One region of the Dickeya lacustris genome, then DNA from elsewhere that is predicted to be linked to it. Evidence: predicted binding sites of a transcription regulator. Region 1 holds the regulator's gene; each other region holds the start of a gene.
The links. Region 1 encodes LexA, which represses DNA repair genes until DNA is damaged. Its sites were predicted from a motif close to TNCTGTATGTACATACAGNA; they were not measured.
Positions count from the first base shown of each region.

Region 2: the regulator LexA is predicted to act here: its motif matches at 947-966, upstream of mutH (DNA mismatch repair endonuclease MutH).
Region 3: the regulator LexA is predicted to act here: its motif matches at 2,072-2,091, upstream of uvrA (excinuclease ABC subunit UvrA).

Region 1 covers NZ_CP114280.1:1,955,455-1,961,137, reverse strand. Annotated here, with positions in the region: gene ubiA (4-hydroxybenzoate octaprenyltransferase) at 1-260, shown strand, start outside; partial or broken gene plsB (glycerol-3-phosphate 1-O-acyltransferase PlsB) at 302-2,789, opposite strand; gene O1Q98_RS08845 (diacylglycerol kinase) at 2,918-3,283, shown strand; gene lexA (transcriptional repressor LexA) at 3,394-4,005, shown strand; gene zur (zinc uptake transcriptional repressor Zur) at 4,461-4,970, opposite strand; gene O1Q98_RS08830 (pirin family protein) at 5,119-5,683, opposite strand, start outside.
Region 2 covers NZ_CP114280.1:3,662,896-3,668,578, reverse strand. Annotated here, with positions in the region: gene rppH (RNA pyrophosphohydrolase) at 1-475, opposite strand, end outside; gene mutH (DNA mismatch repair endonuclease MutH) at 1,210-1,896, shown strand; gene O1Q98_RS16575 (TerC family protein) at 2,007-2,711, shown strand; gene O1Q98_RS16570 (YgdI/YgdR family lipoprotein) at 2,897-3,115, shown strand; gene O1Q98_RS16565 (NADP(H)-dependent aldo-keto reductase) at 3,296-4,336, shown strand; gene O1Q98_RS16560 (YggN family protein) at 4,442-5,182, opposite strand; gene O1Q98_RS16555 (YggL family protein) at 5,233-5,577, opposite strand; gene trmB (tRNA (guanosine(46)-N7)-methyltransferase TrmB) at 5,577-5,683, opposite strand, start outside.
Region 3 covers NZ_CP114280.1:3,316,010-3,321,692, forward strand. Annotated here, with positions in the region: gene O1Q98_RS14995 (Rossmann-fold NAD(P)-binding domain-containing protein) at 59-688, shown strand; gene O1Q98_RS15000 (flavin reductase family protein) at 722-1,300, shown strand; gene O1Q98_RS15005 (single-stranded DNA-binding protein) at 1,397-1,945, opposite strand; gene uvrA (excinuclease ABC subunit UvrA) at 2,187-5,018, shown strand; gene O1Q98_RS15015 (secondary thiamine-phosphate synthase enzyme YjbQ) at 5,101-5,520, shown strand; gene O1Q98_RS15020 (sensor domain-containing diguanylate cyclase) at 5,545-5,683, opposite strand, start outside.

The DNA of each region.
Region 1 (5,683 bases):
CTACCGCTATTCTGTTTGGCAGCCACGACACGCTTATCATCGGCGTACTGCAATTGATGACATTAGCTGCAATGCTGGCGCTTGGCCGGATGATGGCATTAGGGCAGGTGTTCTACTGGTCTGTTTTGGCGGCGGCGGCGTTGTTTGCCTATCAACAGAAATTGATTGCCGGGCGTGAGCGCGATAACTGTTTTCGCGCATTCAAAAACAATAACTACGTTGGTATGGTGCTGTTTTTCGGCATTCTATTCAGCTTGTAAGCACGATTCCCCTGCGGCAACGTGTACCGCAGGGGAATGCATTACTCCGCGTCGCCCTGTTTTTCCGCGCTCTCCACCGGCTCTGCGTCTGCCGGTGCTGCGCTCTCTTGCGCAAGGCTTGCGCTTTCGATAGTCAGCTTCACCTCTGGGGTAATGAGATTACCCAACATGGCATACATGGCCTGCACTTGCTCTTGTACCGCTTCTCCGTTATCGCTGAAATAGCCCTCGTTACGCAAGGTATTGACCAGCGTTGAGAACACGGCTTTATCAAAGAATTCCGGCGCGTTGATGCCATGCAGAACAGACAGACGCTGCGCCATGCTGCGGCTCTCTTTTTCCAGCGCGCCGCGACTGATGGACGGGTTCGCATGCAACAGCGCCAGCGTGATGGTATAACGCTGCAAGGTTTCACGAATGCCTGCAGCCAGAAGTTGCAGGGTGCGAATGCGTGCCGGGTTTAGCTCTAACTCGCCGTCGTTGTTGATAATCAGGCGCTGGCTGACCAGCTCCGCGACCAGGTTATCGAGAATTTCCGGCAGGTCGGCTTTGTCATGGTGTAAAAACAGCTCTGCCTGCAACAGCGGGTAGATTAAGGCCAACTGCTGCAACAGCGCGGAGGTGTGAATACGCCGATGGTGCATGACGATACTGGCAATCAATGAAGGCAGCACCAGCAGGTGATGAATGTTATTGCGATAGTAAGTCATCAAGACCGCCTGTTCGCGCGGCAGGATGATAATGTCGCCGACATTATCTTTTTCTACCTCAAACTTGTTCATCCCCAGCGCGTGTTCCAGCAGTTCGGCTGCGGTTTTGTTCGGCACCGTGATATCGCGGCTGTAAGGCACATTACGCAGTAGCTGCAAGTAACACTCTAACTGCTCTTCCATTTGCTCACGCGTCAGCGCCCGCTGGCGAGAAGCCAGCAGTGCGGTACAACACAAATTCATCGCGTTGGCGGCAGCGGCATTATTAATGCGCACCATGATGTCATCGGCAATGTGCTGCACGGTTGGCGTTAGCCAGGCCGGGCGTTGCGGCTCTATGGGGTCAATCGCATCGCGCCATTGCGGTACATGCTGGTTGAGGTAGGTTGATAGGGTTAGCGGTTCGCCGATATTGACATACCCCTGACCAAGATTACGTAATTTACGCAGCCCCCGCACCATTTGCAGGAACCCTTCTTTCTCTTTCGCTGCGCCGCGCAACTCCTTGGCATAGGTGCCGACTTCCATCACATGTTCGTAGCCAATATACACCGGTACCAGCGTAATACGGGCGTGTACCGCCGCGTAGCATCGCCTGAATTGTCATCGCCAGGGTACCGGTTTTGGGCTCAAGCAGTCGCCCGGTGCGTGAGCGGCCGCCTTCAACAAAATATTCGACGGAATAGCCACGGGTGAACAATTCCCCCAGGTATTCGCGGAACAAGGTGGAATAGAGCTTGTTCCCTTTGAAGGTACGGCGGATAAAGAATGCGCCAAGGCGGCGGAATATCGGGCCTGCTGGCCAGAAATTCAGGTTGATGCCAGCCGCAATATGTGGCGGAACCAGCCCCTGATGGTAAAGGACATAAGACAACAACAGATAGTCCATATGACTACGGTGACAAGGCACATAAACGATTTCATGGCCGTCTTGCGCTAACTGACGCACGCGTTCGGCATTATGTACGTTGATGCCCTGATATAACCGGTTCCACGTCCAGCTCAGAACCCGGTCAGAGAGCCTGACCGCTTCATAAGAGAAATCAGCGGCTATCTCTTCAAGCAGCGTGATCGCGTTTTGCTGGGCCTTATCATGGGAGATTTTTTTGACGCGCGCTTCGTCATCAATCGCCTTGGCAATTGCCCGGGAAGCCAGCAGTTGATTAAACAGCGCCTGACGCACGGGCAACCTTGGGCCGACTGTCGCTAATCGCAGGCGAGAGAAGTGCATGCGGGCTACGCGTGCCAGTTTGTGGGCGATGGTTTTATCCGTGCCATGCTCTGTTGCCATGTAACGCAGGGATACCGGCACCGAGAAGCGCACGAAGCTGTCACGCCCCAGCCATAAAACGGCAAACAGCTTCTCAATCCCGTTTAACAAGCGCAGATGCGGCATGCCCTGATGCTGGCCTTCCCGCCCAGGAGAGCGACCGAACATCACTGCAACAGGCACCATCTGTATATCCAGCTCTGGGTTATTGCGGTGCAAATCCAGATAGTCGTGAAACAGCTTGATGGACTGTTGTTTCGGCACGTAATAGCGAAACAGGCGCGGGCCGTCGCTGACGAAAACATAGCTAGGCAGCGTTTTGCCATCAATATACTGGGGTTGCAGTGGGTCTGGCAGGTTTAGCTCCAGACACTTTGTACGCAACGTCAGCAGGTCTGCCTTAGAACTGTAAGGCAGCACATAAAATATTGGCCTTGAAGGATCCAGACGTTGCTCGTTAACGGGGTCCTGTGGAATAACCTTACTCTTTACTAAGAGTTTTAGAGGGAAATTCAGTAACTTGTAGTAAATTTTACGCCAACCTGACATAACAACCAAAAGCCTCTTGTTAGCAATGCGCGCCAAGGATAACAGAAACCCAACAGGATATCTGTGGTGATGCAATCATGTGGACGCGTTAAAATTGCGGCCAATCACAAATTACAGGTGGAGTTATCATGAATAAGACAACAGGAATGACTCGCATTGTCAAAGCTGCCGGGTATTCCCTGCAAGGTCTGAAGCAGGCGTGGCAGCATGAAGCCGCATTTCGTCAGGAGTCTGTATTGTTGCTGGCGGCGGTGATTGTCGCAGGGCTATTGCCCGTTTCCACGCTGGAGCGGTTGTTGTTGGTAGGGTCTGTGGTGTTGATCGTGCTGTTTGAGCTGGTGAACAGTGCGATTGAAGCGGTGGTCGATCGCGTCGGCCTCGAGTATCACGAGTTATCCGGGCGGGCAAAAGACATCGGTTCTGCTGCGGTTTTGGTCGCTTGCTTATTCGCTGCGGTGGTTTGGGTGTCGCTATTATGGAGCCGTTTTGCGTAATGGCTTGCATAAGCGCGGAAAATTCCGCGCAATAGGCGATATCGCGGTTCCCATTGGCAGTATCCCTGTATATACTCACAGCGAAACTGTATAAACAAACAGGGGGCGGAATGAAAACATTAACTACCAGGCAACAGCAGGTTTATGACCTGATTCGCGATCATATCTCTCAAAGTGGTATGCCGCCGACCCGGGCGGAGATTGCCAGTCAGCTTGGTTTTCGTTCGCCGAATGCGGCTGAAGAGCATCTTAAAGCATTGGCGCGTAAAGGCGTGATTGAGATTGTCACCGGGGCTTCCCGTGGTATCCGTCTACTGATGGAAGAGGAAGATCTGGGGTTGCCGCTGATTGGCCGCGTGGCTGCCGGTGAGCCGCTGTTAGCGCAACAGCATATTGAGTGCCACTATCAGGTTGACCCCGCCATGTTTAAACCCAGTGCGGATTTTTTGCTGCGTGTCAGCGGTATGTCAATGAAAGACATAGGCATCCTGGATGGAGACCTACTGGCGGTACATAAAACACAAGATGTGCACAATGGGCAGGTTGTGGTGGCGCGCATTGATGATGAAGTGACAGTTAAGCGCCTGAAAAAACAGGGTAACGTGGTGCAGTTGCTGGCGGAAAACAAAGAGTTTTCACCTATTGTGGTTGATTTACGCGAGCAGGCGTTCTCCATTGAAGGGCTGGCTGTCGGGGTCATCCGTAATAGTAACTGGGGGTAATGCCCTCATTACCGCGATGTGTTCATGAATAGATGTGTTTGTGAATAATAACCGTATCTCTTTCATTGGCGGGTAGGTTGTCTCTGTCGAGCTTATTCCATCGGCGCTAACGCCCTCTGGCGTGCGATGGTATTCAGCCTCAGTCATAAACCAATCAACACCGATGGCTATCACCAAGCATAGTCTACAGCGCGACGGTAAACCGCGCGCCAGAGGACGACAAATCCAAGAGACGACAAATAAAGCCAGGTAAAAAGAAGGCCAGGTGAAAAGAGAGCTAAGTGAAAGAGAACCTGATAGTGCAACGAGTTGTGTGAAGTGCTGTGCCACTTCACACTCCGGTATCAGGGGAAATAGGCGTGCTTGCCTTCGTATTACAAGCTGCCTGTAGGCTCACGCAACATTAGCAGTCCTCTTGAGCAAGCCTTCTTGCAACCCGCCTCTGGCGTGCGCAGTCAGCGTTTTTTTACCACAATGCTGTGGTCATGGCTGCAACTATCCCGATGTTCACAAGACTCCACTTTCTGACACTCGCCGCATAAACCGTGTGCTTCCACCACGCTATGACGCAACGCAAATCCTGACTGTCTGGCTAGTTGCTGCAATGTTTCTTCAATACCTTGCGTTTGACGCTCAGTGACTTGGCCACAGCGGTCACAGATAAACAGCGCCGAAGTGTGGCTATGCTCTTCAAAGTGATGACAAAGAACATAGCTATTTGTCGATTCGACTTTGTGGATAAAACCTTGTTCCAGAAGAAAATCCAGTGCGCGGTAAACGGTGGGGGGTTTAGCTTGTGGCTCTGACAGACGCAGTAGATCCAGTAAATCATACGCACTGATGGCACCATGTTGCAGTGCCATTAAACGCAGCACTTCCTGCCGCTGTGGGGTCAGGCGCACATGACGTTGCTGGCAAAGCTGTTCAGCCTGGGCAAGGAGAGTGTCCAGATTGGTTGGATCCATTGCAGTAACCCTGAGGCGAGGTTGAGATAATTTCCTCATCTTACCATGACTAAATTAAAACACCGAAATGTGGTATCGGCGTGGGGCGAGGCGCAACCGGAGCGGGATAACGCCTGAATGTCATGAATAGGGGTGGCTGATGTATGGCTCAGGCGGCGAGGTCTATCAACAATAACCGGGTCGCGGTTTCAGCCTTGAGCGTCAGGCTATTTTCCTGCTTCACAAATGCGCCATCGCCGCAATGAAGCAAGTTTGAACAGGGTTTCTCAGGCGTAGAGGTGTGGGCTGTTTCACCATTTCCCTGAATATGCACCGTGCCGTAGATAGATTGCAGGTAAGCACGGCTGCCATGTAGCGTCAGTGTGTGCTGCGTCTGTGCTGCCAGATTCAGATGATGTATCCATACCTGCTGACGCAGATGAAGACCGGACTCCGTTTCTTCCGGTGCGGCCAGCAACTGGTAAGGCGCATCCGTTAGAGTGGCGCGTTGTACGCACTGATTTTCCCGCATGGGGCAGGCATCCAGCCATAATTGCAGTCGCGTTAACGCGGTATTTTCACTGAGATTGTGCTCGCTGTAGCTGACATGAGGCTGCGTGGCAAGCAGTAAGGCGTCACCGGCTTTCGCTCTGATATGGTTGCCATTACTGTCACGGTATTCGGCCTCCCCTTGCAGCAAGATATTCAGCACATCCACTCGCGGGTAAGTCCTT
Region 2 (5,683 bases), 1.7 Mb from region 1:
GTAATTGAATAACCGCAGCCGCAAATTCCTTCATCACTTTTCGGTAAACATCACGTTTGAACGACACAACCTGACGCACCGGATACCAATAGCTCACCCAGCGCCAGCCATCAAACTCCGGCGTACCGCTGCTTTGCATATTAATATCAGACTCATTACACATTAACTGTAGCAGAAACCATTTCTGCTTTTGGCCGATACACACCGGTTTTGTATCCCAACGCACCAAACGTTTTGGCAATTTATAGCGCAACCAGCTTCGTGTGGAAGCCAAAATACGAACGTCCTTTTTCCGCAGTCCCACTTCCTCGAACAGCTCACGGTACATGGCCTGTTCCGCGCTTTCTCCTGGGTTTATTCCCCCCTGGGGAAACTGCCAGGAGTGCTGGCCGTAGCGACGAGCCCACAATACCTGGCCCTGCCGATTACAAATGACAATACCAACATTCGGGCGGTAGCCATCATCGTCGATCACCGGACTACCTCAGTAAACAAGAATGTAAAGATGACCCGATTGTTTCACACTCCTGACAGACGGTAAACTCCCGCTTCACATCCATCCTGATAAGCGTCTCATTGCCCCTTTTTTCCCTTCTTTGACTGATAAAACGCGGTTAACCCACAGATGATTGCCAAGTTATAAACATCTCGCCAGTGAACAAGGTATTTTATTCACTTTTTCTGTGGACATCTTTGTGAAGAACATCATGAAAAAGTGCGTAAAACCTGTTTCAACTTAATTTAGCTCGTCAGAAATCAGAAAAAATAGCTATTTCCTTTCAACTAATTAAACCTCATTGACGGCATTTTTTCGTCTCATCCACCAACTGTGATCGCGCGCAACATTCAAAATGGCTAAAGATCGCGCGACCGGGCCGTTATCCACAGCGCCCAGACGAAAAGCAGACAAAAAACCGCCAGAACCAGTAAATACGCCCCTCGTCAAGGCTGTAAATCAAAACAGTGATCGTGGGTTATCCCGGTTATCCCAAAAATCTGTGGATAACATAGTGTAAAATCCTGTTCATTGTCGGTGGCTTGTCATGAACAAAACCTGAAGGCATGATCTTCACGCCATCGATGATAGGAAAAATCACAGCAGAATCATGCTATTATTGTTTTTTATCGCCGCAGTATACCGTTCACGGTAATTCGGCGATATTGGCGGTTATTTTTTAACCAAAACCTTCAATAACCGATGAGCGCGTCATGCAGACTCCAATACTTCATCAGCAGCCACCGGATAGCGAACGTGCGCTTATGCAACGCGCACAAGCACTGGCGGGCTATTCACTTGCCGAGCTAGCCCGGTTTGCCCGGCTGCCGCTGCCCGCCAACCTCAAGCGAGATAAAGGCTGGATTGGCACCTTACTGGAGCGTTTTCTTGGCGCCAACGCTGGCAGCAAGCCCGAGCAAGATTTTCCCGAGCTCGGCGTAGAACTCAAAACTATCCCCATTGATGAACAAGGACGCCCGCTGGAAACAACGTTTGTCTGTGTCGCCCCCCTGACCGGCAATAGCGGCGTAATCTGGCAGAACAGTCATGTACGTCGAAAACTGGCCAGAGTGTTGTGGATTCCCGTTGAGGGGTCGCGCTCCATCCCGTTGGGCGAGCGCCATATCGGTTCTCCTTTGCTGTGGAGTCCAAATGAAGAGGAAGAGAGGCTGTTGCGCCAGGATTGGGAAGAGTTGATGGATTTGATTGTGCTGGGAAAAGTGGAGAGTATCACCGCGCGTCACGGCGAAGTGCTGCAACTGCGTCCCAAAGCCGCTAACAGCCGTATCTTAACCGAAGCGATTGGGGAACACGGCCAGCCCATCATGACTCTCCCTCGCGGTTTTTATCTGAAGAAAACCTTTACGACGCCATTATTAGCGCGCCATTTTTTGCTGTAACTCGCGCTCACCCCCATGTCCCTCTCTGACAGCATAAATCCCGCTTGCCTGAGTAACCGTGAGGCAGAGATAATACTCATTTACGATTCGTTTAAGGATGCACTGAGATAATGTTCGATTGGATTGCAGACCCTAACGCCTGGCTGGCTCTGGCGACGCTCACCCTGCTGGAAATTGTTCTGGGTATTGATAACATCATTTTTTTATCACTGGTCGTCGCCAAACTCCCCAAACATCAACAAAATAGAGCCCGCCGCATCGGATTAATGGGTGCAATGCTCATGCGTCTTGGGTTGCTGGCGTCTATCGCCTGGGTTATCAAGCTGACCAATCCGCTGTTTAGCGTTTTTGGCCAGGAGATTTCAGCCCGTGACCTCATCTTATTTCTTGGTGGCTTGTTTCTTATCTGGAAATCCAGCAAAGAGATTCATGAAACCATTGAGGGTGGCGGCGAAGCCAACACCACACAGGTACACTCCTTTCTGGGCGCTATCGTGCAGATTATGCTGCTAGACATCATCTTTAGTCTGGATTCGGTAATTACCGCCGTCGGCCTGTCTGACCACCTGTTTATCATGATGTCTGCGGTGGTGATTGCCGTCGGAGTCATGATGTTTTCCGCGCGAACGATTGGCGAATTTGTTGACAGGCACCCTTCAGTAAAAATGCTGGCGCTGGCTTTCCTGATTCTGGTCGGCTTTACACTGATATTGGAAAGCGTCGATATTCATGTACCGAAAGGGTATATCTATTTCGCCATGTTCTTCTCAATGTCAGTCGAAGCGCTCAATCTTATTCGGGCTAAAAAGCCGTGATTCACGCAGGATAAGCAGTCTAAAATCAGTAAAATATGAGAGGGAAAACGCCAACACGCTATTTCCCTCTCTCTTTTTAACTATCTTTTTAATTTTTTTACCTTAAATCCTAACCACAATCTGATAACGCTTTGCTAGACTGACAAGACGTTCAATTTTTTTGCTAAATAACAGGTACATTTGGTATGCACCACCGGTTTATCTCGGCTTTCGTGCTGATGTCTCTCTTTCTGCTCAGTGGTTGTACCCGCCACTATGTCATCGCCACCAAAGAAGGGCAGATGCTATTAGCACAAGGAAAACCGGCTCTCGACCCGGCTACCGGCCTGCTCAGTTATACTGATGAAGATGGCACATCACATCAGATTCGTCATGACGATGTCTCTCAAGTTATTGAGCGCTGAAGCCATGTGACGCTTTGCGCTCCTCACGGGAAACGCCTTACCTGGCCGCACCGTTCTCACCGTTTTTCTCCTGATTTTTCCGGTATAAAGAAGCTTCCCCCCTCGCCTCGGCTTGGTTATAGTCGCCAGTGAGGTGCCACAGGCACCTACCTTATTCAGAAGAATAAAAAGGAAACTGCAATGCACTATCATCGTATTCCCCACAGCAGTCTGGAAGTCAGTACGCTGGCACTTGGCACCATGACCTTCGGTGAACAGAACAGCGAAGCGGATGCGCATGCTCAATTGGATCTTGCTGTCGCCAGCGGGGTAAACCTGATTGACACCGCAGAAATTTACCCGGTGCCGCCGCGCTCAGAAACTCAGGGACTGACAGAGAGTTATATCGGCTCCTGGCTGAAAAGCCGTGGCGGGCGAGAAAAACTGATCATTGCAAGCAAAGTAGCAGGCCCGGTACGCACCAATGACAACAGCCTGCGCCCGCAGCAGGCGCTGGATCGCAAAAATATCCGCGCAGCGCTGGATGAGAGCTTAAAGCGCCTGAATACCGATTATATCGACCTCTACCAGTTGCACTGGCCGCAGCGCCAGACCAACTGCTTTGGGAAACTCAATTATCAATACACCAGCGAAAAACCAGCCGTCACCCTGCTCGAAACCCTGGAAGCCCTGAGCGAACAGGTCAGAGCGGGCAAAATTCGCTATGTGGGGGTTTCTAATGAAACGCCGTGGGGAGTGATGCGTTACCTGCAACTGGCGGAAAAACACGATTTACCGCGCATTGTCTCCATCCAAAACCCCTACAGCCTGTTAAACCGTAGCTTTGAGGTTGGGTTGGCGGAAGTCAGTCAGCATGAAGGCGTAGAGCTACTGGCCTACTCACCGCTGGCGTTTGGTACGCTAACCGGCAAGTATTTGCACGGCGCGAAACCTGCCGGTGCCCGCAATACATTATTTAGCCGCTTTGTGCGCTATTCTGCCCCCCATACTCAGCAAGCGATTGCCGAGTATGTCGCTCTGGCGCAAAAACATGGGCTTGACCCGGCACAAATGGCGCTGGCGTTCGTGCGTCAACAGCCGTTTGTCGCCAGTACACTGTTGGGCGCAACCACACTGGCTCAATTACAAACCAATCTGGACAGCCTGAATGTCACGCTTGGCGACGAGTTACTGGCAGAGCTGGACGCTATTCATCGACGTTTCACCATCCCCGCGCCTTAACCCGTCTTGCAGGCTTTACGCCCGTAAAGCCTGCGCTAACTCATTGCTAAAACGGTATATGATAGAGACGCTGCACCAGCCTGGCTGTGTCGTGGCCGGTCAGCGCTAAGATTTGATGGCTTGCAATAACTGGGTACGCTGATTTTCCAGCGCGGTGACGCGGTTACAAACATCATGGCCAAAGCGCTGGAAATCAGATTCCTGATTATTCCATTCGGCCTGAATCGCTTTTTGCAAGCCACCCAGATTTCCCATCATCGCTTGCAATGGGTTGCCGCCGCTGCCTATTTGCTTGCTGCCCATTTCATTGAGGCTATCTTGCAGCACGCCACCCATCGCGCGCTCGACAAGCTGCCGCCCCTCTTGTTCCACCTGACGAATAGCCTGATGGTGGAACGCCAGCCCATCAGCACGGTGTTCAATAATCCGATTCATTTGCTGCTTTAGCTGCTCATCAAGTGAGGTAAGACGGCTGCGAACATGGCTGTCAGCGCCGAGCTGCTGCACAATCACCTTATCCAAGGCTTGTCTTGCCCGCTCCAGACGCTGCCGGGCGCCATCATCAATCCACGGCAGTTGCTGGCGCAACTCCGCCTGATAAGCCTGCGCCTGCTGGCGCTGCGCCGCCGTTAGCGACACCGCGCGGCCATCACGCTGCACATCGCCTTGGGGGGAAATCTGCACATCGCCGCTTACGCCGGTTAAGCTCACGCTTTGTGGGGTAATGGTAATGTCATCCTGCGGATTGACGTTGCACTGATACGCTGCCTGCGCCTGTCCGGCCAACAGCATCAGGGTTGCGATAAACACGTTACGTAATGTCGTTTTATGTTGATGCAACACCATAAAAACTCCTGAAAAAACGGCCTGATATCAGGCCGGGGAAACGGAATGTTTTAAGCGAGATTCGCCGGGAGATCCCACCAAATATCGAACAGATCGCTGACGGTCACGTCTGTCAGCTGATGCGCTTGCAGCCAGTTTTTCACCAGCTCGCGATGCGCCTCAGTACAATTACCTAATTTTTGCAGACACACCAATCCCTGCCATTGCAAGTAACCGCTGCCTTCAAAAGCCAACCCGTTCGGCTCAATGACTTCATCGACGAACACATCCAGCAGACGATCGATATCGGCGACATTCGTCTGCGGCGCAAAGCGCCAGCTCACGGCAAAACCAAATTCCTGAAACTCATCAATGTGCAATTTTTTACGTAAACGACGACTGCGATTTGTAGCCATTATTGCTTCCTCTCAAACATAAGATCCCATACGCCATGCCCTAATCGCTGGCCGCGCGCTTCAAATTTGGTTAATGGCCGCGATGCAGGACGCGGCACATAATCAT
Region 3 (5,683 bases), 1.4 Mb from region 1:
GTATTTTGCCATTATGGCGATGTCGTTTCGCTCCCTAACCTCAAACAGAGAAATCAGCATGCGATTATTACTGGTCGGCGCAACCGGGCTGGTGGGGCAACAGGTGTTATTACAGGCACTGGCTGACTCGCGTATTGCTCAGGTGGTGGCACCGGTGCGGCGTGAATTACCGGCGCACGATAAGCTGCTGGCGCCACGGGTGGATTTTGAACATCTGCCGCAAGACGCCGCGTGGTGGCAGGTGGATGCGGTGATTTGCACGCTCGGCTCCACCATCAAAACCACAGGCAGTCAGGCGGCGTTTTACCGGGTCGATCACGACTACCCATTGGCCGTTGCGCGGCTGGCTCATGCACAGGGAACGCCGACCTACGTACTGAATTCGGCGGCGGGCGCTAACGCCGCCTCGCGTTTTTTCTACAACCGGGTGAAAGGCGAACTGGAGCGCGATCTGGCTGCGGTGGGATTTTCCTCACTCACCTCGGTGCGACCTGGGTTAATTGGCGGTGAGCGCGATGAGCGTCGGCCCGGCGAATGGGCGGCACAGCAGTTACTGCGCGCGCTACATCCGTTGCTGCCACCACGCTGGCGTATTAACCCGGCGGGACGTATTGCAGAGGCATTGCTGACAGCAGCGCTACAGCCCGTCGCTGGCATACAAACGATAACCCCTGAACGCCTGGTATGACGTTAAGGAAAACCCCATAAAGCAGGATGAGATATGAATAGCGAAATGTTACCGGTTGAATTGGCAAAAGCGTATCGGCTGATTAATCACGGGCCGACGGTGCTGGTGTCTGCCAGTCATGCCGGCATTGATGATGTGATGGCGGCCGCCTGGTGCTGCGGGTTAGACTTCACCCCGGCAAAACTGACGGTGGTACTCGATAAGGCAACGAAAACTCGCGAACTGCTGGAAAATAGCGGCTATTTCGCTATTCAGGTGCCAACGGTGGCGCAGCTGGCGTTGACGAATCAGGTTGGCAGCATCAGCCTGCGCAATGACCCGGACAAGCTGGCGCGCTGTCAGGTGGAACTGTTTCGTCGCAGCGAGTCGGATGTCCCTTTGGTGGCAGGATGCGCGGCCTGGTTATTGTGCAAACTGATCCCTGAGCCTCACAACCAGCAAACCTACGATCTGTTTATCGGCGAGGTGGTGGGAGCCTGGGCCGACTCACGAGTCTTTAGTGACGGTCACTGGCATTTCGAGGATGCCGACCCTATGTTGCGCAGCCTGCACCATGTGGCCGGTGGCCATTACTATGCGATTGGCGACGCCTTTGACGCGAAAGAGAGTTGATACGGCGGATACAAAAGACGGGTGGTCATAAAAAGGGTGGCCATAAAACAACGCCCTGTTTTTACAGGGCGCAGTGTATGGAGAATAACGCGGTTATCAGAACGGAATATCGTCGTCAAAATCCATTGGCGGTTCGTTGCCTGGCATCGGCGCGCTTTGCTGCGCACGGGACTGGCCGCCGCCGCTGAACTGGTTGGCTTGCTGCGGCTGTTGCGGTTGGCCCCAGCCACCTTGTGGTGCGTTACCGCCCATATTGCCGCCGCCCATGTTGCCACCCGCAGGTGCGCCGCCACCGTTACGGCCGCCCAACATTTGCATGCTGCCGGAGATATCGACCACAACTTCAGTGGTGTAGCGATCCTGGCCGCCCTGATCCTGCCATTTACGGGTGCGCAACTGACCTTCGATATACACCTGAGAGCCTTTACGCAGGTATTCACCGGCGATTTCCGCCAGCTTGCCGTAAAGGGCAACACGGTGCCACTCGGTGCGCTCTTTCTGCTCGCCGGTCTGCTTATCGCGCCAGCTGTCTGACGTGGCCAGAGTCAGGTTGGCGACCGCACCGCCGTTCGGCATGTAGCGAACTTCCGGGTCTTGACCCAGATTGCCGATAAGAATCACTTTGTTAACGCCTCTGCTGGCCATTTGGTGTCTCCTGAAGAATCACTTTTTTAAAGTTTAAGCGATCAATTCTATCACGCCACCGTGACAGATAATACCCGCGAGCCGTGCCGCATTCTTTATTTCCCGGCGATGAACATTGCCGTCAGATACTGGATATCCATTCAGTTTTGTTTGTGCCATAATCGATCGTTTCTACTGGCTTTCTTTGGCATACAGCCGGTGTGCCGGGGCCAACACGGTGTCTTTTGCGAGAAAAGTGTGCATGGATAAGATAGAAATTCGTGGTGCCCGAACCCATAACCTGAAGAATATCAACCTGATTATTCCGCGCGATAAACTGATCGTCGTGACAGGGTTATCCGGTTCTGGCAAATCCTCACTGGCGTTTGACACGCTGTATGCTGAAGGTCAGCGTCGTTATGTCGAGTCGCTCTCGGCTTATGCGCGTCAGTTCCTGTCGCTGATGGAAAAACCGGATGTCGATCATATTGAAGGGTTGTCGCCCGCCATTTCCATCGAGCAGAAATCTACCTCGCACAACCCGCGTTCTACCGTCGGCACCATCACTGAAATCCACGATTATCTGCGTCTGCTGTTTGCCCGCGTTGGCGAGCCGCGCTGTCCAGAACACGATATTCCGCTGGATGCGCAAACCGTCAGCCAGATGGTGGATAACGTGCTGGCCCAGCCGGAAGGCAAACGGCTGATGCTGCTGGCTCCGGTCGTGAAAGATCGCAAAGGCGAGCACACCAAAACGCTGGAAAATCTGGCGACGCAGGGTTACATCCGTGCCCGTATCGACGGCGAGGTGTGCGATCTTTCCGATCCGCCGAAACTGGAATTGCAGAAAAAACACACTATCGAAGTGGTGGTGGATCGCTTCAAGGTACGTGACGATCTGGCGCAGCGCCTCGCCGAGTCGTTTGAAACCGCGCTGGAGCTGTCTGGCGGCAGCGCAGTGGTGGCGGATATGGACGATCCGAACGCGCCTGAGCTGTTGTTCTCCGCCAATTTTGCCTGCCCGGTGTGTGGCTATAGCATGCATGAGCTGGAGCCCCGGCTGTTTTCCTTTAACAACCCGGCGGGAGCCTGCCCGACCTGTGACGGGCTGGGCGTGCAGCAGTTTTTTGACCCGGCGCGCGTGGTGCAAAACGGCGAGCTGTCGCTGGCCGGTGGCGCGATTCGCGGCTGGGATCGCCGTAACTTCTACTATTTTCAGATGCTGCGTTCGCTGGCGGAACACTATGAATTTGACGTGGAAGCGCCGTTCGACAGCCTTAGCGCATCGATTCAGAAAGTGATTCTTTACGGTTCCGGCAAAGAAAATATCGAATTCAAGTACATCAACGATCGCGGTGATACTTCGGTGCGTCGCCACCCGTTTGAAGGGGTGCTCAACAATATGGAGCGCCGCTACAAGGAAACCGAATCGACCGCTGTGCGTGAGGAACTGGCGAAATTTATCAGCAACCGCTCGTGCGCCAGCTGTCACGGTACGCGTCTGCGTGAAGAGGCGCGCCACGTCTACGTGGAGCAGACCACGCTACCGCAGATTGCCGACATGAGCATCGGCCATGCGCTGACCTTTTTCGAAAACATCAAACTGAGCGGCCAGCGGGCGAAAATCGCCGAAAAAGTGCTGAAAGAGATTGGTGACAGGCTGCGTTTTCTGGTCAACGTGGGGCTGAATTACCTGTCGCTGTCGCGCTCGGCGGAAACTTTGTCGGGCGGCGAAGCGCAGCGTATTCGTCTGGCGAGCCAAATCGGTGCCGGGCTGGTGGGGGTGATGTATGTGCTCGATGAGCCGTCAATCGGCCTGCACCAGCGCGATAACGAGCGCCTGCTGGAAACGTTGATTCACCTGCGTAATCTCGGCAATACGGTTATCGTGGTGGAACACGATGAAGATGCGATTCGCGCCGCTGACCACATTATCGATATCGGCCCCGGCGCGGGTGTACACGGCGGTCAGGTGATTGCCGAAGGTACGGCCACGCAGATTATGGCGGTGCCGGAATCGCTGACCGGCCAATACCTGAGCGGCGCGCGCAAAATCGCCATTCCGGCGCAGCGCGTACAGGGCGATCCCTCGAAGGTGTTAAAACTGATTGGTGCGCGCGGCAACAACCTCAAAGACGTGACGCTGACGCTGCCGGTTGGCCTGTTCACCTGTATTACCGGGGTGTCCGGCTCCGGTAAATCGACGCTGATTAACGACACGCTGTTCCCGATTGCCCAGCGCCAGCTTAACGGCGGCGAGCTGAACGAACCGGCACCGTACCGCGAGATTCAAGGGCTGGAGCAGTTCGATAAGGTGATCGATATCGATCAAAGCCCGATCGGTCGAACCCCGCGCTCCAACCCGGCTACTTACACCGGCGTGTTCACGCCGATCCGCGAGCTGTTCGCCGGTGTACCGGAAGCGCGCAGCCGTGGCTATAACCCTGGCCGTTTCAGCTTTAACGTGCGCGGTGGCCGCTGTGAAGCCTGCCAGGGCGATGGGGTGATCAAGGTGGAAATGCATTTTCTGCCAGATATTTACGTGCCCTGTGACCAGTGCAAAGGCAAACGCTATAACCGCGAAACGCTGGAGATTAAATACAAGGGCAAGAGCATCCACGAAGTGCTGGAGATGACCATCGAAGATGCCCGCGAGTTCTTTGATGCCATTCCGGCGCTGGCGCGTAAGCTGCAAACGCTAATCGACGTCGGCTTGTCGTATATCCGGCTGGGGCAGTCGGCCACCACTTTGTCTGGTGGCGAAGCGCAGCGCGTGAAGCTGGCGCGTGAGCTGTCAAAACGTGGCACCGGCCAGACGCTGTATATTCTGGACGAGCCGACCACCGGGCTGCACTTTGCCGATATCCAGCAACTGCTGGAGGTGTTGCACCAGCTGCGCGACCAGGGCAACACCATTGTGGTGATTGAGCACAATCTGGATGTTATCAAAACCGCCGACTGGATTGTCGATCTGGGGCCGGAAGGGGGCAGCGGCGGCGGCGAGATTCTGGTGTCCGGCACGCCGGAAACGGTAGCCCAGTGCGAACAATCCCACACTGCCCGGTTCCTGAAACCGATTCTGGATCGGGGTTAGTCCCGCCAGCAAGATGAGGTTTGTTAAGCGCGGCGAGCCGCGCTTTTTTATGCCAATCACTCACCACCACAGGAGAGATGAAATGTGGAAACAATACGATATTCGGCTTAAACCTCGCGCCCGTGGCTTTCATTTGATAACCGATGAAGTGCTGGGGCAGGTGACGGATTTACGTAATGTAAATGTCGGGTTGCTGCATGTGTTTATCTGCCACACGTCGGCGTCGTTGACGGTCAATGAAAATGCCGACCCCACGGTGCGCCAGGATTTCGAGAACTTCTTTAACCAGCTGGTGCCGCAAGACGAGCCTTATTATCGCCATACTTATGAAGGCAGCGACGATATGCCGGCACACCTGAAAAGTAGCCTGCTCGGCAGTAGCCTGACGCTACCGGTGCGCAATGGCCGTTTGCAGGTCGGCACCTGGCAGGGCATTTACCTGTGTGAGCACCGCAACCACGGCGGCAGCCGCTCGCTGGTGGTGACGTTGCAGGGGGAATAACGGTGGAACCATAAACGGTGGCCACTAATGCTGGATAAGTGAAATATCGTCTGAGAGGTAATCCACCACCACCCGATTGCGGCCAGCATGTTTGGCTCTGTATAAGGCGTTATCGGCGATTTTCAGCGCGGCATCCAGTGATGATTTTTGCGGGTTGAAGGTG